3 regions of the Streptomyces sp. NPDC052114 genome follow, and region 2 is predicted to be linked to each of the others. Evidence: riboswitches for the same ligand, from Rfam matches in the RefSeq annotation. Region 2 holds a riboswitch; each other region holds the start of a gene.

The links. A riboswitch is a leader RNA that binds a small molecule or an ion and turns the genes downstream of it on or off. The one in region 2 is predicted to bind cyclic di-AMP.
Positions count from the first base shown of each region.
Region 1: it holds a riboswitch for cyclic di-AMP, as region 2 does, so the genes downstream of both, AB0L89_RS18585 (M23 family metallopeptidase) here and AB0L89_RS14585 (NlpC/P60 family protein) in region 2, are expected to answer to the same signal.
Region 3: it holds a riboswitch for cyclic di-AMP, as region 2 does, so the genes downstream of both, AB0L89_RS32595 (M23 family metallopeptidase) here and AB0L89_RS14585 (NlpC/P60 family protein) in region 2, are expected to answer to the same signal.

Region 1 covers NZ_JBFAWC010000007.1:385,469-392,738, forward strand. The annotation lists partial or broken gene AB0L89_RS18560 (RNA helicase) at 1-42, shown strand, start outside; tRNA gene AB0L89_RS18565 (tRNA-Lys) at 206-278, shown strand; gene AB0L89_RS18570 (alginate lyase family protein) at 706-1,941, shown strand; tRNA gene AB0L89_RS18575 (tRNA-Met) at 1,988-2,061, shown strand; gene AB0L89_RS18580 (PP2C family protein-serine/threonine phosphatase) at 2,304-3,446, shown strand; cyclic di-AMP (ydaO/yuaA leader) riboswitch at 3,668-3,815, shown strand; gene AB0L89_RS18585 (M23 family metallopeptidase) at 3,863-4,894, shown strand; gene AB0L89_RS18590 (aldo/keto reductase) at 5,045-5,989, shown strand; gene AB0L89_RS18595 (PrsW family glutamic-type intramembrane protease) at 5,997-7,270, opposite strand, start outside.
Region 2 covers NZ_JBFAWC010000005.1:503,241-510,510, reverse strand. The annotation lists gene AB0L89_RS14585 (NlpC/P60 family protein) at 94-1,290, opposite strand; cyclic di-AMP (ydaO/yuaA leader) riboswitch at 1,297-1,453, opposite strand; gene AB0L89_RS14580 (ATP-dependent DNA helicase) at 1,764-4,361, shown strand; gene AB0L89_RS14575 (M23 family metallopeptidase) at 4,422-5,978, opposite strand; gene AB0L89_RS14570 (alpha/beta fold hydrolase) at 6,174-7,211, opposite strand.
Region 3 covers NZ_JBFAWC010000018.1:121,698-128,967, reverse strand. The annotation lists gene AB0L89_RS32610 (GNAT family N-acetyltransferase) at 1-2,298, opposite strand, end outside; gene AB0L89_RS32605 (HPr family phosphocarrier protein) at 2,498-2,779, shown strand; gene AB0L89_RS32600 (GntR family transcriptional regulator) at 3,125-3,811, opposite strand; gene AB0L89_RS32595 (M23 family metallopeptidase) at 4,120-4,923, opposite strand; cyclic di-AMP (ydaO/yuaA leader) riboswitch at 4,936-5,098, opposite strand; gene AB0L89_RS32590 (pitrilysin family protein) at 5,347-6,732, opposite strand; gene AB0L89_RS32585 (pitrilysin family protein) at 6,729-7,270, opposite strand, start outside.

The DNA of each region.
Region 1 (7,270 bases), on a different contig from region 2:
GGCCGCCGCGACGACAAGCCGCGCTGGAAGCGCAACGGCTGACGCGTAGCCAGGCCGTAGCCGGGGCGTAGCCCGGCAGGACAAGACGAAGGGCCCGTACGACACACCTGTCGTACGGGCCCTTCGGCATGTGGACGGACGCTCGACGGCGATACCCGATCGGATGCCGGGGCCGGTCCCGCTATGCTCGGGGGTGCACCGACGCGGACCGTTAGCTCAATTGGCAGAGCAGTGGACTTTTAATCCATTGGTTGTGGGTTCGAGTCCCACACGGTCTACCGCGCAGGCCCCTGGTCGGAGGAATCCGACCAGGGGCCTGATGTCGTTCGGGGGGAGGGGCCCGCCGTATGGGGCCGGAGCTGCGACGCCGACAGTTTCGTGCAGCTCCGGCCCTGGCCCATCCGGCTTGTTCCCTGCCGGGGCGGCTCCCGCATGCTCCGGATGCCGGGGAGGGCGAGGGGTGCGGAGCGTCGGCCGGAGGGGATCGGCCTGTCCCCGCACCAGGTGCGTGTTTCGTGTCGGGGACAGCCTGGCACCGCTCGGCGGCCAGGTCTGCCGTCTGAACGAAGAGTTCGGGTCCACGCGGGACAGAAAACGAAACTCCGCCCCATGGCACTCGCCCGAACGGAGAGTCCCGCCGTGCGGGGGGTCCGTGGGCGGGACACGCTGGGTTGCCAGGTCCGCAGGGTGAGCCGGAGGTGCAGGATGGCGGCAGGCGTGCGCGGGGCGGCGCGGCGTGGGGTCGGGGGGCTCGTCGTGGGGCTGCTCGTCGTTCTCGCCGTGGGGTGCGGGGGCGGCGCAGGAGAGGGCGGTGGGGAGAGCGGGCGTACCGCTGCCGCTCGGCCGCTCGATCTGCCGTTCGAGCATCCCGGCGTGCTCGTCAGCGGGGAGCAGCTCGACCGGGTGCGCGCGCATGTGCGGGCGCGGGAGCAGCCGTGGCTGGGCGCGTTCGAGCAGATGCGGGACAGCAAGTACGCGGCGGACGACTATCAGGCGACCCCGTACGCCGTCGTGGAGTGCCCGCCCGACACCCGGCCGGGGCGGGGCTGCGTCGAGGAGCGCGAGGACGCGCTGGCCGCGTACACCCAGGCCCTGCTCTGGAACATCACCAAGGACCGTGCGCACGCCGAGAAGGCCGTGCAGATCATGGACGCCTGGTCGAAGGTGATCACCGGGCACACCGAGGCCAACGCCGGGCTGCAGACCGCCTGGGCCGCCTCGTCGTGGGCGCGTGCCGCGGAGGCCGTGCGGTACACGTACGACGGCTGGAGCGACGGGCAGCTGCTGCGCTTCGAGCGGATGCTGCGCAACGCCTATCTGCCGCAGGTCAAGAACGGTTCCGCCGACTTCAACGGCAACTGGGACCTGGTGATGGCCGACGCGACCATGGGCATGGCCGTCTTCCTCGACGACCACCCCACCTTCGAGAAGGCCGTGCACCACTTCCGGACGCGCGTGCCCGCGTACTTCTACCTGGAGTCGGACGGGAAGCTGCCCGTCTCCCCGGAGGGCAGCGGCATCGACACCGCCGCGGAGCTGAAGAAGTACTGGTTCGGGCAGGGCACCTTCGCCGACGGGCTCTCCCAGGAGACCTGCCGCAACTTCAAGCACGCCAGCTACTCCCTCGCGGCGACCTCGCACATGGCGGAGACCGCCCACCACCAGGGCGTCGACCTGTACGGCGAGGTCGAGGACCGGCTGCGGGCCGCCTTCGAGTTCCACTCCAAGTACCAGCTGGGCGCCAAGGCGCCGAAGTGGCTGTGCGGCGGCACGGTCCAGCGCGACATGGGGCCCGACACCGAGGTCGGCCTGAACCATCTGCAGGGGCGGCGCGGCCTGAAGATGCCGGAGACCGAGAAGTACACGGAACAGCGGCGTCCGGAGGGGACGGACGACCTCTTCGTGGCCTGGGAGACCCTCACGCACGCGGGCAACGCGTAACCGGTTCGCTTCCGCCCTCCCAATGGCGTACTGTTGGGTTCACCGACGCGGGGTGGAGCAGCTCGGTAGCTCGCTGGGCTCATAACCCAGAGGTCGCAGGTTCAAATCCTGTCCCCGCTACTGAAGGCCGAGGGCCCGGAACCAAGCAATTGGTTCCGGGCCCTCGGTGTTTGCTGCCGTTCGCCGTCGTTTGCCGTCGTTCGCTGCTGTTCCGCGTCGTTCGCCGTGGTCTGCCGTCGTCCGGTGCCGTTCTCCGCCCTTCCGCGTAACCCGGTCGGCCCACACCAGGTCGCACCCGCCCCGCGCTGCGGGAAGCCTGAATGGAGCGCGGTGATGGGCGCGGAGTCGGCGGGAGACAAGCGGTGGGGCAGCAAGGCGTAACCGGCGACAGCGGCGCCACCGCGCACGAGTGGGCCTTCGTCCGCGCCCTGCCCTTCCTGCTCCTCGTCGTCGGCGTCGTCTTCGACGCGTCGACCCCGCCGGAGTTCACCGCCGCGCCCCTGTTCACCGCGGCCCCGCTGATCGCCGCCCCCTTCTACTCGCAGCTCAACACCGTCCTGACCGGCGCCGCGGCCGCCTCCGCCGTCTTCTTCCTGCACTACGGCCACCAGGGCACCAGCCACGTCGAGGCCGTCACCGAGCTGATCACCGTGCTGACCGTCGCCGTCCTCGCGGTCGTCATCAACCGCGTCGTGCGGCGCGGCAACGACCGGCTCGCCACCGCCCGCTCCATCGCCGAGGCCACCCAGCGCGCGGTGCTGCCCGAGCCGGACCCCCGCATCGGGGGGCTCGACATCGCCGCGCGGTACGAGGCCGCGCAGGCCGACGCGTTCATCGGGGGCGATCTGTACGCGGTGCAGGACACCCCGCACGGCGTACGGCTCATCGTCGGCGACGTACGCGGCAAGGGCATGGGCGCGGTCGCCGCGGTCGCCGTCGTCATCGGTGCCTTCCGGGAGGCCGCCGAGCAGGAGGCCACCCTGGAGGCGGTGGCGCAGCGCCTGGAGCGGGCGCTGGCGCGCGAGGGGACCCGGCGCGACGGCCTCGACGCCTTCGAGGGGTTCACCACCGCCGTCCTCGCCGAGATCCGGCACGGCGAGGGCCTCGTACGGCTCATCAACCGCGGGCACCCGCCGCCGATGCTGCTGCGCGGGGACGGCCGGCTGTGCGTCCTGTCGGCGACCGAGCCCGCGCTGCCGCTCGGCATGGGCGACCTGGGGGCCTGGCCGGACCGGGCGGACGAGACGGAGTTCCCGCCCGGCGCGCTGCTGCTCTTCTACACGGACGGCCTCTCCGAGGCGCGTGACGTGGCGGGGGAGTTCTACGACCCGGCGGCCCGGCTCGGCGGCCGGATCTTCCCGGGGCGCGCGGGCCCGCACGCGCTGCTCGCCGCGCTCGCCGAGGAGGTGCGGCGGCACACCGGGGGCGCCACGACGGACGACATGGCGCTGCTCGCCGTGCGGCGACCCACCGCCGACGACCCCGACGTCACTCCCCGTGACTGAAGTGCACCCCTCTGCACAACAACTGACGTACTGTCAACGGAATGTGAAGCTCCGGTAGAGGCCGACGAGGGGTCAAGTCGCCCCGTTCAGAACCTCCGTGTCCCGGTACGTACGGCCGAAGAGCGTTAACGATCAACAGGAACGGCTTGGAATACCGACCCGCCGTCTATTAACGTTCGATAACGCAGCGCGGTCGTCCCAGCCGTCACTAGAGGCGGCTCCGTGCGCACGCGCCTAATCCCGCAAGGGAGCCGGGGAACCACCAACTTGGGGTGAATCGGGCATCTGTGCCTCTGTGCCGGATGTCCGTAGGAGACCTTCCTGCTCCGAACCCGTCAGCTAACCCGGTAGGCGAGAAGGAAGGAAAGGAGTGCGCCCCAGTGGCGTCCAACCGGCCTGCCCCCCGAGGCGTGTACGTGCCCAATGACGACGACTTCGGTCCGTACGCCGAGGAACCCTTCGAGGAGTGGAATCCCACCGAGGAATCCATTCGTCCCGTCCGCGGCAGGCACCGTGTGCACAAGAAGGGCGGCGGCGGCCTCGCCCGCAGCTCCACCGTCCTCGGCGTGGGCGTCATCGCCGCCGTCGGCGCGGGCGGCATCGCCACCGCGCAGGGCGGCAAGCCCCCGGTCTCCATATCGATGCCCGACCTGGGCGCCGTCACGGACTCGCTGCCGGAGGCCAAGTCCCTTCCCGGCGTGGGCTCCCTGATGTCCGACGACGCGTCGGACTCCGAGGGATCCACCACCGCGACCCCCCTCAGCACCGCCGGCGTCAGCACCGCCGACGCCCGGCAGGGCACCACCGACGCCGGCGAGGCCCTGCGCGCCCGCATCATGCAGCAGGCCGAGAACCAGCAGCACCAGGCGGACTCCGCCGTGCAGACCGCGGCCGAGGACGCCGCCGTCGAGAAGGCCGCGGAAGAAGCCGCCGCCCAGCAGAAGTCGGCCGAGAAGGAGGCGGAGGCCAAGGCCGCCGCCAAGAAGAAGAAGGAGGAGGAGGCCCGCAAGGCCAAGGCCGAGGCCGAGCGTCTTGCCAAGCTCGCCAAGAGCTACGTCATCCCGACCTCCTCGTACACGCTTACCTCGCACTTCGGCGACGCCGGCTCCATGTGGTCCTCCGGCCACCACACCGGCCTCGACTTCGCCGCCCCCACCGGCACCCCCCTCAAGGCCGTGCACACGGGCACCGTCAAGGAGGCGGGCTGGGCCGGGGCGTACGGCTACCGCACCGTGCTCGAACTCGAGGACGGCACGGAGATCTGGTACTGCCACCAGTCCTCGCTCAACGTCAGCGCGGGCCAGAAGGTCAGCACCGGCGACGTCATCGGACGCGTCGGCGCGACCGGCAACGTCACCGGGCCGCACCTCCACATGGAGGTCCACACGCCCGACGGCACCGGGATCGACCCGCTCGGCTGGCTGCAGGGCAAGGGCCTCAACCCCTGACGCACCCCAACCCCTGACGCACCCCGAAGACCCCGGCGGTCCTGACGGCGACCCCCCGACGTCAGGGCTGCCGGTTCGGCATGCCCGTACTTGACGCTCCCTTGAACCGACCGACGGAATTCCCTTTCCGCCAAGGGTGTTGAGGGACGCATGACCTCTCTTCGCCCCCTCGGCCCCTCCGACCTCGAAGTCTTCCCCCTCTCCCTCGGCGGCAACGTCTTCGGCTGGACCGCGGACCGGACCGCGTCCTTCGCCGTCCTCGACGCCTACACCGCGGCGGGCGGCAACTTCATCGACACCGCCGACGCCTACTCGGCCTGGGTGGAGGGCAACAAGGGCGGCGAGTCCGAGACCCTCATCGGCGAGTGGCTCGCCGGGCGCGGCAACCGCTCCGACGTCGTCGTCGCCACGAAGGTCGGCTCCCACCCCGACTACAAGGGCCTGTCCGCGAGCACCATCAAGGCCGCCGCCGAGCAGTCCCTGCGCCGCCTGGGCACCGACTACATCGACCTCTATTACACGCACTTCGACGACCCGTCGGTCCCCGTCGAGGAGATCATCGGGGCGCTCGACGAGCTGGTGACGGCCGGCAAGGTGCGCGCCATCGCCGCCTCCAACATCACCCCCGAGCGGCTCCAGGAGTCCCTCGACTTCTCCGACCGCGAGGGCCTCGCGCGGTACGTCGCGCTCCAGCCGCACTACAACCTCGTCTCCCGGGACACCTACGAGGGCCGGCTCCAGGAGGTCGCCTCGCGCTCCGGCCTCGCCGCCGTCCCCTACTTCGCGCTCGCCGCGGGCTTCCTCACCGGCAAGTACCGTCCGGGCACGAAGGTCGAGAGCGCGCGCAGCGGCCGGGTCGAGCAGTACCTGGGCACCGAGCGGGGCGACCGGGTCCTGACCGCGCTCGACGGGATCGCCGGGGCGCGGGGCGTCCAGGTGGCGACCGTGGCGCTCGCGTGGCTGGCCGCGCAGCCGACCGTGGCGGCGCCGATCGCGTCCGCGCGCACGGTCGAGCAGCTGCCGGCGCTGCTCGCGGTGGCGGACCTCGAACTCACGCAGGCGGAGCTGGCCGCGCTGACGGCGGCCTCCGCCTGACCGCCGGCTAGGAACGGTAGGGGTTGTACGCCGGGTAGCCGTGGGCCGGGTGGGGCCGCGGCTGCCCGTACGGGGGCGGGGCGTAGGGGGTGTGGCCCCATGCCGGGGCGGCGTAGGGGGCGGGCCCGTACGGGTAGCCGTACGCCGCGTACGGCATCGGGACCATGACCGGTGCCGTCGCCCGTGCCGCGTAGTCCAGGGCCGGGCGCGCCGGTTCACGGCGCTCCCAGAGCTTCTCCAGCAACTCCCGCTCGCGTACGACGAAGTCGGCGCCGGCCCGCCCGCGGCGGCCCCGGTGGCGCAGGAACGCGAGCGAGGTCGCGTACTCCTGGTACTCCGCGACCGTGCGGGCCGCGGCCTTGCCCCAGGTGTACGAGGCGTAGTCGCGGGCCAGCGCGCGGGCGCGCATCGAGCCGAGCGCGTACGGCTCGGGCGGGGTGAGCCAGCCCGCCGCCGTGTACACGGGCAGCTCGGCGCTGATCATGCGCAGTTCGCGCTGCCGGGTCCAGATGGCGAGCCAGGTCAGCAGCCCGAACGCGGGCAGCATGAAGACCGCGTACACGGTGAAGAAGCCGAACTGCCCGAAGACCGCCGAGCCGTTCCACAGCGCGTGCATGCCCATCGCGAGCAGCAGTCCGGTCAGGGGTATGAGGACGCGGCGCACCCGCATGCGGTCCGCCGAGAACGCGGCGATGCCGAAGCCGATGCCGGTCAGGACCGTGAACAGCGGGTGCGCGAACGGCGACATGACCACGCGTACGAAGAAGGTCGCGGCCGTCACCGAGGCGAGGCCGCTGTCGCGGCTCAGCTGGTCGGTGACGTAGGCGTTGCCCAGATAGAGGATGTTCTCGGTGAACGCGAAGCCGGTCGCGGTCACGCCCGCGATGACGACGCCGTCGACGAGGCCCGTGAAGTCGCGTCTGCGGAAGAGGAAGACCAGCAGCACCGCCGCGGCCTTCGCGCTCTCCTCGACGATCGGGGCGATGACGGTCGCGCCGAGGGTGTCGGCGCTGGTGGGGTCGGCGGTGGCGGTGGCTATCCAGCGGATCGCGAAGCTGTTCGCGACGATCGCGATGAGCGCGGCCGCGCAGGCGCCCCAGGAGAAGGAGAAGAGGAGGTTCCGCCAGGGGCCCGGGGCCACCCGGTCCAGCCAGCGGAACGCGGCGACCAGCAGGGGGACGGGGACGATCGCGAGGCCGAGCCCGACCAGGAAGCCCTGGGTGCCGGTCTGCTCCCTGACCAGGGCGAGGATCACCAGGCCCGACAGGGCGAGCAGGGTGA
Region 2 (7,270 bases):
TGCTTTTCGTCGCGTCCCAAGGTTGTCGCGGCACCCGGTCGTCGCGTCCTCCGGAGCCGAGCGCGGTCTCCGGAAGACGCGTGCCGTCCGGCGTTACGCGGGGCGCACCACGCTGTGGATCGGCATGTAGTAGATCGACTCGACGCGGACGTTCGCGCCCGGCTTCGGCGCGTGGATCATCTTGCCGTTGCCGATGTAGATCCCCACGTGGCTGATGTCGTCGTAGAAGAACACCAGGTCGCCCGGCTTGGCGTCGGCGGTCTTCACGGTCGTGCCGACCTTCACCTGGTCCCACGTGGTGCGCGGCAGGGAGATGCCCGCGGCCTTCCACGCGTCCTGGGTCAGCCCCGAGCAGTCGTAGGAGTCGGGGCCCGTGGCCCCCCAGACGTACGGCTTGCCGATCTGGGCCTCCGCGAAGTCGATGACCTTCGCGGCCTTGGTGGCGTAACTGCCGTCCGTGGTCCCGGAGCCCGAACCCGAACCGGTGCCCGAGCCCGAGTCCTGGCCGCCCTCCTGCCCCTGCCCCTGCCCCTGATCCTTCTCCTTCTGCGCGGCCTCTTCCGCCTTGCGCTTGCGCTCCGCCTCGGCGGCCTGCTTGCGGGCCAGTTCCTCGGCCTTGCGCTTGGCCTCCTGCTCCTTCTTGCGCTCGATCGCCGCCAGCCGCGCCTTCTCCTCGGCGGTCAGCTTCGAGAGGAGCCCGCGCGCCTCGCCCAGCTTCTTCTGGACGGCCTGCTTGCTCGTCCTGAGGTCGTCCCGCGATTCACTCAGCGTCTTGAGGCTCTTCGCGGCCTTCGCGCGCTGCTTGGTCGCCGACGCCTGCTGCGTCTGGTAGTCGTCGACGGCCTTCTTCTGGCGCGTGGTCAGCCGGTCGGCCAGGTGGTTCTGGTCGAAGTAGCCCTGCGGGTCGTTGGCCAGCATCATCGTGGCCGTCTCGGAGACGGCCCCGGTGCGGTACTGCGCGGCGGCGAACGAGCCGAGCTCCTGGCGGGCCTCGTTCAGCTCGTCGGTGCGCTTGGCCACGTCGTCGAGCAGATGGTCGACCTTCTTGCGCTGCTTGTCGGTGCGCTCCTTGGCCGAGTTGTACTTCTGGGTGGCCACGCCGGCCTGGTGGTACAGGTCGTCGACCTTCTTCTGGACCTCTTCGAGGCTGGGCTTCGACGGCGCGGAGGGGGCTGCCTGCGCGCTCTGCGACAGGAGGGCGACGGAGGTGAGGGCGGCCGTCGTGATGCCGAGGGCGGGGGCCGTGCGCATTCCGGCCGTACGGGTCCGCGGCTTGCGGTGCGACGCCAAGGAGGCGACTCCTTCCGTAGACCGCCTACCGGGTTAGCTGTCGGGTTCGGGCGGGTGGTCCGGAAGGTTGCCCTACGGTCCCGTACTTCGTACGGGACCGATTCACCCCAAGGTCATGGTGGGTCCCCGGCTCCGAACGTGTCGGACTCGGCGGAGGCCACCCGGTCCCGGCGGGGTTCGCCGGTGGGGGACGAGCGGCCCGCCGGGCACGCTAGCCAACTTGTGCGGCCGCTGTGAAGGTTGATGTTCGATATGCCCGATACATTTTCGTGACTTCACGAGGGTCTTGACGCGGATGGAGTACGGCAGCGACGCGGACATGACACGCCGTAGCGGAGCGTGACCGTCCGTGGGCGGCACGTGGGCGGCACGTGGGCGGGACCCTCCTAGACGGAGGCGGGACCCTCCCCGTCGGAGGAGGTGGCCGGAACCCGGGGCGGGTTGTCAGTGGGGCCGCCTAGACTCGGGAGGCGATGAGCAGCCTCTTTGATGACAGCTTCCTGGCGGACCTGCAGCCCTCCCGGGCCGCGGACGAAGAGCCCCCGCCGCCGCCCGAGGACAGCGCTCCGGAGCCCATTCCGGACGACTTGTTCGACGGGAAGTTCGACGCGCCCATGACCAGGGACACGCACTACCGCGACGGCGCCCCGCGCCCGGTCATCGACCCGGCGACGCTCCTCGACGGGCTGAACGAGAACCAGCGCGCGGCCGTCGTGCACGCGGGTTCCCCGCTGCTCATCGTCGCGGGCGCCGGGTCCGGCAAGACCCGCGTGCTCACCCAGCGCATCGCGCACCTCCTCGCCGAGCGCGGCGTGCACCCCGGCCAGATCCTCGCGATCACCTTCACGAACAAGGCCGCGGGCGAGATGAAGGAGCGCGTCGAGCAGCTCGTGGGCCCCCGGGCGAACGCGATGTGGGTGTCGACGTTCCACAGCGCCTGCGTCCGCATCCTGCGCCGCGAGTACAAGAAGCTGGGCTTCACGTCCTCCTTCTCGATCTACGACGCCGCGGACTCCAAGCGCCTGATGGCCCTGGTCTGCCGCGACCTGGACCTCGATCCGAAGAAGTTCCCGCCGAAGTCCTTCAGCGCCAAGATCTCCAACCTGAAGAACGAGCTGATCGACGAGGAGGACTTCGCCGCCCAGGCCGCCGACGGCTTCGAGAAGACCCTCGCCCAGGCCTACGCGATGTACCAGTCCCGCCTCCGCGAGGCGAACGCGCTGGACTTCGACGACCTGATCATGACGACGGTCCACCTCCTGCGCGCCTTCCCGGACGTCGCCGAGCACTACCGCCGCCGCTTCCGGCACGTCATGGTCGACGAGTACCAGGACACCAACCACGCCCAGTACGCCCTGGTGCGCGAGCTGGTCGGCCCCTCCGGAGGCGAGGGCGACGATCCGGCCGAGCTGTGCGTGGTGGGTGACGCGGACCAGTCGATCTACGCCTTCCGCGGCGCCACCATCCGCAACATCCTCCAGTTCGAGGAGGACTACACGGACGCGACGACGATCCTCCTGGAGCAGAACTACCGCTCCACGCAGACGATCCTGACCGCCGCGAACGCGGTCATCGAGCGGAACGAGAGCCGCCGCCCCAAGAACCTCTGGACCAACCAGGGCGCGGGCGCGCGCATCACCGGCTACGTCGCCGACACCGAGCACGACGAGGCGCAGTTCGTCGCCGACGAGATCGACCGCCTCACGGACGCGGGCGACGCCAAGGCCGGCGACGTGGCGATCTTCTACCGGACGAACGCGCAGTCCCGTGTCTTCGAAGAGATCTTCATCCGCGTCGGCCTGCCCTACAAGGTCGTCGGCGGCGTCCGCTTCTACGAGCGCAAGGAGGTCCGCGACGTCCTCGCGTACCTGCGCGTGCTCGCCAACCCCGAGGACGCGGTCCCGCTGCGGCGCATCCTCAACGTCCCCAAGAGGGGCATCGGCGACCGCGCGGAGGCGATGATCGACGCGCTCTCGCAGCGCGAGAAGATCTCCTTCCCGCAGGCGCTGCGCCGCGTCGACGAGGCGTACGGAATGGCGGCCCGCTCGGTCAACGCGGTGAAGCGGTTCAACACGCTCATGGAGGAGCTGCGGACCATCGTCGAGTCCGGCGCGGGCCCGGCCGTCGTCCTGGAGGCCGTGCTCGAACGGACCGGGTACCTCGCCGAGCTGCAGGCCTCGACCGACCCGCAGGACGAGACCCGCATCGAGAACCTCCAGGAACTCGCCGCCGTGGCCCTGGAGTTCGAGCAGGAGAACGGCCGGGCCGAGGGGGCGGAGGCGACTCAGGGCGCCGAGACCACCGAAGGCGCGGAGGGCGCCGAGGCCGCGGTGGGTGCGGTGGCCCAGGAGGGTGCCGGGACCGAGGGAGGCGAAGGCGCCCCGGTTGCGGAAGGCGCCGCTCCGGTCGGTTCGCTCTCCGACTTCCTGGAGCGCGTCGCCCTGGTCGCCGACTCCGACCAGATTCCGGATGAGGAGGAGGACGGCTCCGGAGTCATCACCCTCATGACGCTGCACACCGCCAAGGGCCTTGAGTTCCCCGTGGTGTTCCTGACCGGCATGGAGGACGGTGTCTTCCCGCACATGCGTTCTCTGGGGCAGGTCAAGGAGTTGGAGGAGGAGCGTCGCCTTGCGTACGTCGGCATCACACGCGCGCGTGAACGGCTCTATTTGACGCGGTCCTCGATGCGCAGCGCCTGGGGCCAGCCCTCGTACAACCCGCCGTCGCGCTTCCTCGAAGAGATTCCGGATGCGCACCTGGACTGGAAGCGGACGGGTGCCGTCGCCGCCCCGCCGCCGTCCCGTTCCTCGGGGCCTGCCGGGGGCATCGCCTCGTCGCTGTCCTCCTCGCGCTCCCGCTCCGGCGGCGCCCAGGGCTTCGCCACGCGCCGCGCCTCGGAGAAGCCGGTGGTCTCGCTCGCGGTCGGCGACCGGGTCACGCACGACCAGTTCGGCCTCGGCACGGTGGTCGGGGTGAAGGGCACGGGGGCGAACGCCGAGGCGACGGTGGACTTCGGAGACCCCAAGCCGAAGCGCCTGCTGCTGCGGTACGCGCCGGTGGAGAAGCTGTAGCCCGGCGGGGCCTCGGGCCGCCACCTCGGTGGGGTCCCGGGGTCCCCCAAGGGGGCGGTCCTACGTCGGGTCGAGGCCGTGGCTGCGCAGCCACGGCAGCGGGTCGATCGCCGAGCCGCCGGCGGGACGCACCTCGAAGTGCAGATGCGGGCCCGTGGAGTTGCCGGAGTTCCCGGAGAAGGCGATGACGTCGCCCGCCTTCACGGGGCCGCTGGAGATCTTGTGCGTGGAGAGGTGGCAGTACCACGTCTCCGTGCCGTCCTTCGCGGTCACGATCGCCATGTTGCCGTAGGCGCTGTTCCACTTCGTGGAGACGGTGCCGTCGGTCGCGGCCATGACCTCGGTGCCGTACGACACCGGGAAGTCGATGCCCGAGTGCGCGGACATCCAGTTGATGCCCGCCTGGCCGTAGCGCGCGCTCAGGCCGTGCTGCTTCACCGGCAGGGCGAACTTGGGACGCAGCCGCTCCTTGCGCGCCGCCTCCGCGGCCGCCTTCTTCTCGGCGGCTACCTTCTCGGCCCTGAGGTCGATGCGCTCCTGCGTGCGGCTCGCGCGGTCCGCGAAGTCGCCCGCGTCGGCGGAGAGGTTCGCCAGCTGGGTGTCCAGCTTGTTGTTGGCGGCGGAGGGCTTCACGGCCGTGGCGTCCGGGGCCGATGCCGCCGTCGTGTCCTTGGCGTCGTCCCCGCCGAAGCCGCCGACGGAGGCGGCCGCGACCCCGGCGACACCCATCACGCACGCCGAGGGCACGGCGACCGTGAGGAGGGCGGAGCGCTTGGCGGGGGAGCGGCGGCGGGTCCGGGAGCGGCCGCCGCCCGTGGGGCCGTCGCTCTTGCCGCGGGAGGAGCGGGGGGAGTGCGGGGCGGCGTCGGGGGAATCGACGGCCGTCACGTCGAACTCGGCGGTGTCGTACGCGGACGTGCCGCTTGTGCCGTACGCCGAGTCGGCCGAGATCTCGTACTGATCGGTGAGCTCGTAGTGGTGGGCGTCGCCCGCGGGCTCCGTGGCCTCGTACGACTGGGGTGCCCCGTGCGTGTCGTGCACCTCGTGCGGCTCGGGCATCTCGCGCGCCGCATGTGCCGCGTGTGCCGCGTGCGCATCGTGCGTGTCGCCGGCGGAGTTCCACGCCGTCGCGTCATACGCGCCCGTGTCGAAGGTCTGGGTCTCCCACTGGCCGGTCTGCGGCGCCTGGTTCCAGGCGGCGGCGTCCCACTGGCCCGTGGAGTCGGGGCCCGGCTGCGTGGGGATGTCGGCGAGCTGCTGATGGCCGCCGGTCGACCACGCGGCGGTCGTGTCATAGCTGCCGGTGTCGTACAGGGCGGCGTGGTGCTGCGCGGCGTACGCGTCGTAGTTGAGCGTCTGCTGGGTGCCGGTGGTGGTCGCCCACTGGCCCGTGTCGTACTGGCCGCCGTTCATGTCGCCGAAGAGCGGGTCGGCGGCGAAGGTGCCGGTGTCGAAACCGGTCGTCGCGTAGCTGCCGGTGGACCCGTCGGCGTAGCTGTCATAGCCGTAGCCGCCGTGCTGGGTGCTGTGCTGGTCGTACGTCGCGTAGTGCGCGTAGTCGGCGCCGGGTGCCGAGGGCGAGGGAGTCGAGCTCCCCGACGGGTGACGGTCGTTCACCAACTTCTCTTTCGCCTCGGCAGCAGGGGCAGAGCAGTCCGGCGACTGTACCCGGCGGTATACGGGCGCGACAATCTTCGGCAGGTTTCATGGTCTCAGGAAACGGGCATTCGGCCGCCTTTCGGCGGTCTGCGGGCACAGCTTTGGCCTTGCGTTCGAGAATTGTTCGATAGTTAATCGGTTGCGGACACGGTCTCAGGCGACCGTGACGCCGTTCGGTGTGCCCTTCGCGTCGGCTCCCGGGTTCGCGAGATCGAGTGCCTGGCGTATGCCGTTCGCGACCGCCGGGTGCACCGGGAGTGCGAGATGGCCGATGCCGGTCACGCGGACGTTCTGCGCGACCAGGTCGGGGTGGTCGACGCACGCCGTCTCCAGTGGCGCCATGATCTGGTCCAGATCGCTCCAGAAACTCACGAACTGGGTGCGGCAGCCCGGCGCCGGTTCCTTCAGTTCCTCGATCACGTCGGAGCCCGGGCGCATCTGCCGCACGATCGGGTGCGCGTCCGCGAGCGGCACGACACGGGTGCCCGAGTGTGGCGTGCCGAGGGTGACCAGGGTGCGGATGCGTACGTCGCCGCCGAGCCGCTGCGCGTAATAGCGGGCGATCAGACCGCCGAGGCTGTGCCCGACGACGTCGACGCGGGTGTGGCCCGTGCGCTCGCAGAGCTCTTCCACGTGGCGGCCGAGCAGCTCGGCGGCGGCGCGGACGTCGCAGGTCAGCGGCGAGTAGTTGAGGGACTCCACGCGGCGTCCGCCGTCCTGGGACAGGGCGCGGCGCAGCAGGACGAAGACCGAGCGGTTGTCGATGAAGCCGTGCAGGAGCAGGACCGGGGGCCTGCGGTCCGCCGGGAGGCGGGGCGCGTCGGGGGGTGGCTGGACCGGGGCCGGCCTGCGCTCCTGGGTGATGCCCGAGGGGTAGAGGAGCAGGTGCCCGGCGAGGATCGCCAGTTCCAGGGCGGTCGCCTTCAGGAGGGCCAGGGAGAGGCGGCCCGCCAGTCCGGCCGACAGGAGTGAGACGAAGGGGCGAAAGGGGTGCGTGGCTGCGCGCGTCGCCGCGCGCGCTTCTTGGCTCCCTGCGTCCGCACTCCCTACGTGGGCCGCTGGGCGGCTCCCCTTGTGGGGGCCTGCGCGGGTTCCTTTGCGGGGCCCTTTATGGGCCCCCTTGTCGGACCCCCGGTGGGCGCCGGAGTGGCTTCCCTTGTGGCCCCCTGAGTGGACCCCTGTGACAGGCATCGTCGACCTCCCGACCGGCGCACGGGAGGGCAGCTCTGTCCCCCGTGTGCCCTATGGGG
Region 3 (7,270 bases), on a different contig from region 2:
GAGCGCGCGGGCGGCCGCCGCCGCCGCGTCGGGGTCGGGCGCGGGCAGGGCCTGCCGTACGGGGATGCCGTACCGCCCGAGCAGCTCGTGGGCGTCGGCCGGGGCGAGGGTGACGCCGCGCGGGTCGCCCTCCTCGGCGAGCAGTTCGGTGATGCGCTCGGCGGCGCCGTTCTCGTCGATGTCGTCGTACTCGTGCACCCGGCCGGGCTCGGCGGCCTCGCGCCGCCACTGCGCGTACTTGACGGCTTCGGCAAGGGCCCGGACGGCCCGCTCGGCGGCGGGGTAGGCGGGGATGCGGTACTGCTCGGCGAGCGGTTCGGCGGAGTCCGCCTCCGGCGCGGGCGGGCGTTCGGCCACCGGCGGGGCCACGGGCTCCGACTCGGCGGCGCGAGGGCGGGGCTCCGTGGCGCCTCCGGGGACGGGGGCGTCGGGCCGGGTGCTGGCGGCCGCGGCGAGCGCGTCGGCGAGGCCGCCGAGCTCGACGTGGACCACGGCGACCGGCTTGGCGGGACATCCCGCGGCGGCGGCCCGCAGCTCGGTGGCCAGCGTCTCCGGGTCCGCCGTGTCCCCGTCCTCCCCCACCCAGGGGATCGCGTTCACGATCACCGCGTCACAGGCGTCGTCCGAGAGCGCCTCGGCGAGCGCGGCACGGAAGTCGGCCGGAGTGGCGCCGGTGGTCAGGTCGCGCGGCGGCAGCGGCCGCAGTCCGTCGGCGACGCACGCGTCGTACGTGAGGAGCCCGAGGGACTCCGAGTTGCCGAGGATGCCCACGCGCGGTCCGGCCGGCAGCGGCTGCCCCGCGAGCAGCAGGCCGGCGTCGACCATCTCGGTGACCGTGTCGACGCGGATGACCCCCGCCTGGCGCAGCAGCGCCGAGACCGTGGCGTGCGGCAGCCGGGTGGCCTGCACCGCGTGGCCGGTGGGGGCGATGCCGCTGTGCCGGGCTCCCTGCACGACGACGAGCGGCTTCGCGGTGGCCGAGCGCCGCGCGAGGCGGGTGAACTTGCGCGGGTTGCCGATGGTCTCCAGGTACATCAGCGTGACGTCGGTGTCGGGGTCCTCGTACCAGTACTGGAGGACGTCGTTGCCGGACACGTCCGCGCGGTTGCCGGAGCCGACGAAGGTGGACAGGCCCGCGCCCCGCCGGTGCAGTCCGGAGAGCAGGGCGATGCCGATCGCGCCGGACTGGGTGAACAGGCCGATGCGCCCACGCGCGGGCGGCTGCGGGGCGAGCGAGGCGTTGAGCCGCGTCCCGGGCGAGGTGTTGATGACACCGAAGGCGTTGGGGCCGATGAGGCGCATCCCGTACGACCGGGCCTGGCGCACCAGTTCGCGCTGGCGCGCGCGGCCCTCGACGCCGCTCTCCCCGTACCCGGCGGAGAGCACCACGAGGCCCCGCACCCCGCGCTCGCCGCACTCGGTGACGACCTGGGGCACCCGGTCGGCGGGCACCGCGATCACGGCGAGGTCCACGGGCTCCCCGATGGCCGCGACGGAGCGGTGCGCCGGGAGGCCGTCGATCTCGCTCCCCTCGGCGAAGGCGGCGTTCACCGCGTACAGGCGCCCGGTGAATCCGGCGTCCCGAAGGTTGCGCAGCACGCTGCGGCCCACTCCGCCGGGCGTCCGGCCCACGCCGATCACGGCCACCGATCCCGGGGTGAGCAGCCGCTGCACCGACCGGGCCTCGGCGCGGTGCTCGCGGGCGCGCTGCACGGCCAGCGAGCGGTCGGTCGGCTCCAGGCCGAACTCCAGGCGTACGACGCCGTCCTCGAAGCTGCGCTTCTGCTGGTAGCCCGCGTCGGTGAACACCTTGATCATCTTGGTGTTGGCGGGCAGCACCTCGGCGGCGAAGCGACGGATGCCGCGCTCCCTGGCGACGGCCGCGATGTGCTCCAGGAGGGTGGAGGCGACGCCGCGGCCCTGGTGGGCGTCCTGCACGAGGAAGGCGACCTCGGCCTCGTCGGCGGGGGCGCTGGCGGCCATGCCGCGTTCGTCGATGCGGTCGTAGCGCACGGTGGCGATGAACTCGCCGCCCACGGTCGCGGCGAGCCCCACCCGGTCGACCTGGTCGTGATGGGTGAAGCGGTGCACGTCCTTGGCGGACAGACGCGGGTAGGGCGCGAAGAAGCGGTAGTACTTCGACTCGTCCGAGACCTGTTCGTAGAAGCTGACCAGGCGGTCCGCGTCCTCGGCCGTGATGGGCCTGATGCGGGCGGTGCCTCCGTCGCGCAGCACCACATCGGCTTCCCAGTGGGAGGGATGGTCGTGCCGATCCTGCTGATCCGACGGGGTCTGCATGGGGCCAGGGTACGGGTCGCGCACCCGCCGGGGCCGGGGCAGGCTAGGACGCGTCGAACGGCGGCCGGGCGCGGGACGTACGGCCGGGCGGCCAGGGACATACGTCCGGGCAGGCCCGGACGTATGTCAGACGGAGCACCCGCGACGGCATGAGACACTGGTCTAGACAAGTGTGAGACACCTGGAAGGGCAGCAACACATGGCTGAGCGCCGCGTCAACGTCGGCTGGGCCGAGGGCCTTCACGCCCGACCCGCCTCCATCTTCGTCCGCGCGGCCACGGCCGCCGGCGTCCCCGTGACGATCGCCAAGGCCGACGGCAACCCGGTCAACGCGGCCTCGATGCTCGCGGTGCTCGGCCTGGGTGCCCAGGGCGGCGAGGAGATCGTGCTGGCCTCCGACGCCGAGGGTGCGGACGCCGCGCTCGACCGTCTGGCCAAGCTGGTCGCGGAGGGGCTCGAGGAGCTCCCGGAGACGGTCTAGGACACGTTCTCCCGCAGTACGTCGATGGGGTCGCCCGGAAATCCGGGCGACCCCATCGACGCTTGTGCGTGATCGGATGCCGAGGAGACGTGAGCCGATGCCGGGGCGGCGTGATCGGATGCCGGGGCGGCGCGAGCCGATGCCGGGGCGGCGTGAGCCCTTTTCGAGGCGACGTGAGCCGCTTTCTGGGCCGCGGCGGAAATAGCGCGCGGCAGGACGACGCGCGCGACGTCGCCTTTCTTTGCGCACCACGCTTTACACATCGCACTTTCGCGTTACGCATCGCATTTTCGCGCGCCTCGGCACGCGAATTCCCCGTGCATCTCTTTGTATACGGCGCTCCCGTTAATTCGGGAGGCTCACCGTGTTTACGGCATGTTGCGAATCCCTCACCGCGCCGGCCGGCCGCACGGGGCGCCACTGGTGCGCGGCCGTCACGCGCTCGGCGTGCGCCGCGGTGAGCGTCCTGGCGCGCTCCGCGTCCCCGCGGGCCACCGCGTCGACGATCGCGGCGTGCTCGGACCAGCACGCGGCCGGCGCCGCCGACGGCCGCACGACGTACATCCAGGCGACCTTGTGCCGCAGCTGGGTGAGCAGCGAGCCGAGCCCGGCGCTGCCGGACGCCTGGGCGAGCGTCTCGTGGAACCAGCCGCCCAGTGACCCCAGATCCTCTCCCCGGCCGCTCCTGCACCGCTCCTGGCCCAGCCTGACGAGGCCGCGCAGGACCCTCAGGTGCGCCTCGGTGCGGCGCTGCGCGGCACGGGCCGCGGCGAGCGGCTCCAGCAGCAGCCGGATCTCCAGGAGGTCGGCGGCCTCCTCCTCCGTCGGCTCGGCCACGCACGCGCCCGCGTGCCTGCGCGTGACGACGAAGCCCTCGGCCTCCAGGGTGCGCAGTGCCTCGCGCACGGGGACGCGGGAGACGCCGTAGCGGCGCGCGAGGAGGTCCTCGGTGAGCCGGCCGCCCCTTTCGTACACACCGGAGACAATGTCGTCCCGGATGGCCGTGCATACCGAGTGCGCGGGAATGCGCATGACCCGACCTCCGCTTTAATCACCGCGAAACGCGGTCGACCGACGCTCGTTCCGCGACTCTATTGCAGAACGCCGCAATTTCCGATGGCGGACCGGAATCCATGGATATCTTTTGGCCAAGGAAGTCGCGGGACGCGCGCGAGGGACCGGGAAGGCCTGGAAGACCCCCGGGCGGAGATCGCCGAAAGCCCCGGCTCGGGGCGAGCCGGGGCTTTCGCTGTGGCGTGGGGTGCGCCGCTGTGGCGGCGCGACGGTGCCGCGGGTTCCGCGGGTCCCGTGGATCCCGTGGATCCCGTAGGTCCCGTGGGTCAGACGTTGACGCCGTGCGAGCGCAGGTACGAGACGGGGTCGATGTCCGAGCCGTAGTCGGCGCCGGTACGGGCCTCGAAGTGGAGGTGGGGACCACTGGAGTTGCCGGTGGAGCCCGAGAGGCCTATCTGCTGGCCCGGGGTGACCGTCTGGCCGACGGTGACGCTGAGGGACGACATGTGGCCGTATTGGGTGTACGTGCCGTCGTTCATCTTGATGACCACGTTGTTGCCGTAGGCGCCGCCCCAGCCGGCCTCGACGACGGTGCCGGAGCCGACCGCGTGGACCGTGGTGCCGGACGCGGCGTGGAAGTCGACGCCGGTGTGGCTGCCGGAGGACCACATGGCGCCGCCGGTCTGGTAGCCCGTGGAGACGTAACTGCCGGAGATCGGCGAGACGTAGGTGTTCAGGCGCTTGCGCTCGGCCTCGCGGGCGGCGCGCTCCTTGGCCTCGCGCTCCTTCTTGGCCTTCGCCTTGGCCTCGGCCTCGGCCTTGCGCTTCTCCTCGGCGGCCTTCTTCTTGGCGGCCTCTTCGGCCTGCTGGGCGGCAGCGGCGTCGGCGGCGGCCTGCTTCTGCGCGACGGCCTGCGCGTCGACGCCGGCGGCGAGCGAGTCACCGACGGAGACGGCCTGGGTGAGGCCGGTGTGCTCGACGGCCATGTCGTCGGGGGCGGCGAACGCCTGGCCCGCGAGGCCTCCGATGACGCCGGTGGTGGTGAGCGCTGCGACACCCGCGGCGTTCGCCGTGGTACGCGTCAGGCGGCTCGGACGACGGTGCTTCCCGGTGGCACGGGTGAACGCCATGAAGCGGGTGATCCTTTCCTTCCCTCTCGCCTACCGGGTTAGCTGACGGGTTCGGAGCAGGAAGGTCTCCTACGGATCCCTCGCCTGACGGCAAGGTGTCCGATTCACCCCAAGGGACGTGTGGGTCCCCGGCTCCCCTGGCTCGCGCCGTACGGGGACTCGGCGATGACTGTCCGGTGTCGCGGATGCGACGTACTGCGTGACGGACAGCCGGACCGAACGCTAAACGGGGCATCTTTCGATCGACAAACAGAATCCACCTTTTGTAGCGCACGCCACACACCAGACAGGCAACCTCCATATGAATCCGGACATATGAGGACCCCGGCGACCGAATCGGTCGCCGGGGTCACGAAATGTCCCGACTGCCGGGAGGACCGGCAGGAGGGTCGCCGGGCCACCCGGGGGCGGCCTGACGGTCACTCAGCCGGTGACGACCGTCACCTCGCCGATGCCGAGGGCCTTGACGGGCTCCTCGATCTGCGCGGCGTCGCCGACCAGGACCGTCACCAGGCGGTCCCCCGGGAAGGCGTTCACGACGGCGGCGGTGGCCTCCACGGTGCCCGTGGCGGCCAACTGCTGGTACAGCCGCGCCTGGAAGTCGTCCGGCAGGTGCTGCTCGACCTGGTCGGCGAGCGTGGCCGCCACGGAGGCGGCCATCTCGAACTTCAGCGGGGCCACCCCGACGAGGTTCTGCACGGCCACGTCGCGCTCGGCATCCGTGAGGCCCTCGGCGGCGAGGGTGCGCAGGACCTTCCAGAGGTCGTCGAGCGCCGGTCCGGTGTTCGGCGTGTCCACGGAGCCGCTGATGCCGAGGAGCGCGGCGCCCGACCCGTCCGGCGCCGAACGCAGGACCTGGCCGAACGACCGTACGCCGTAGGTGTATCCCTTCTCCTCGCGCAGGACGCGGTCCAGGCGGGAGGTGAGGGTGCCGCCCAGGCAGTACGTGCCGAGGACCTGGGCGGGCCAGACGCGGTCGTGCCGGTCCGCGCCGACGCGGCCGATCAGCAGCTGCGTCTGGACGGCTCCGGGGCGGTCCACGATGACGACGCGGCCGTGGTCGTCGGCGGTCACCGGCGGCACCGGGCGCGGCTCGGCCGCGGAGCCCGTCCAGGCGCCGACGGTGTCCGCGAGGACGGCGTCCAGGTCGGTGCCCGCCAGGTCGCCGACCACGACGAGCGTGGCCGTGGCGGGCCTGACGTGCTTCTCGTAGAAGGCGCGCACGGCCGCCGAGTCGATGGCCGTGACCGTCTCCTCGGTGCCCTGGCGCGGGCGCGACATGCGCGAGGAGGCCGGGAAGAGCTGCCGGAAGAGCTCCTTGGCCGCGCGGCGCGCCGGGTTGGCGGCCTCGTGCGGGATCTCGTCCAGACGGTTGCGTACGAGACGCTCGACCTCGCTGTCCTCGAAGGCGGGGGCGCGCAGGGCGTCGGCCACCAGGCCGAGTGCCTTCGGGAGGCGGGAGACGGGCACTTCGAGGGAGACGCGGACGCCGGGGTGGTCGGCGTGCGCGTCGAAGGTCGCGCCGCAGCGGTCGAGCTCGGCGGCGAACTCCTCGGCGGAGTGCTTGTCGGTGCCTTCGGAGAAGGCCCTCGCCATGATGGTGGCGACGCCGTCCAGCCCCTGCGGCTCGGCGTCCAGGGGCGCCTCCAGGTGGATCTCCACGGCGACGACCTGCTGGCCGGGGCGGTGGCAGCGCAGCACGGTGAGGCCGTTGGGGAGCGCGCCGCGCTCGGGGGCGGGGAAGGCCCAGGGCTTGGCGGGACCGGCCTGGGGCTGGGGCTGGAACTGCATCGTCGCGGCCTCGGTCACTTCGCCGCCTCCTCTTCCTCTGCGCCCGCGTCGGCTGCGGATTCGCTCTCGTCGGTGGCGGCCTCGGCCGCGTCGGCGGTCACGGGCTCGTACACGAGCACCGCGCGGTTGTCGGGGCGCAGGCGGGCCGCCGCGGCCGCCTGGACCTCTTCCGCGGTGACGTCGAGGACGCGCCGCACGGCGGTGAGGGCGAGCTGCGGGTCACCGAACAGGACGGCGAACCGGCACAGTTCGTCGGCGCGGCCCGCGACCGTGCCGAGCCGGTCGAGCCACTCGCGCTCCAGCTGCGCCTGCGCGCGCTCCATCTCCTCCGCGGTGGGGCCCTCCGCGGCGAAGCGGGCGAGCTCCTCGTCGACGGCCGCCTCGATGACGGGCACCTCGACGTCTCCGGAGGTCTTCACGTCCAGCCAGCCGAGCGACGGCGCACCGGCCAGGCGCAGGAGACCGAACCCGGCGGCGACGGCGGTGCGGTCGCGGCGCACGAGCCGGTTGTACAGCCGGGAGGACTCGCCGCTGCCGAGGACCGTGAGGGCCAGGT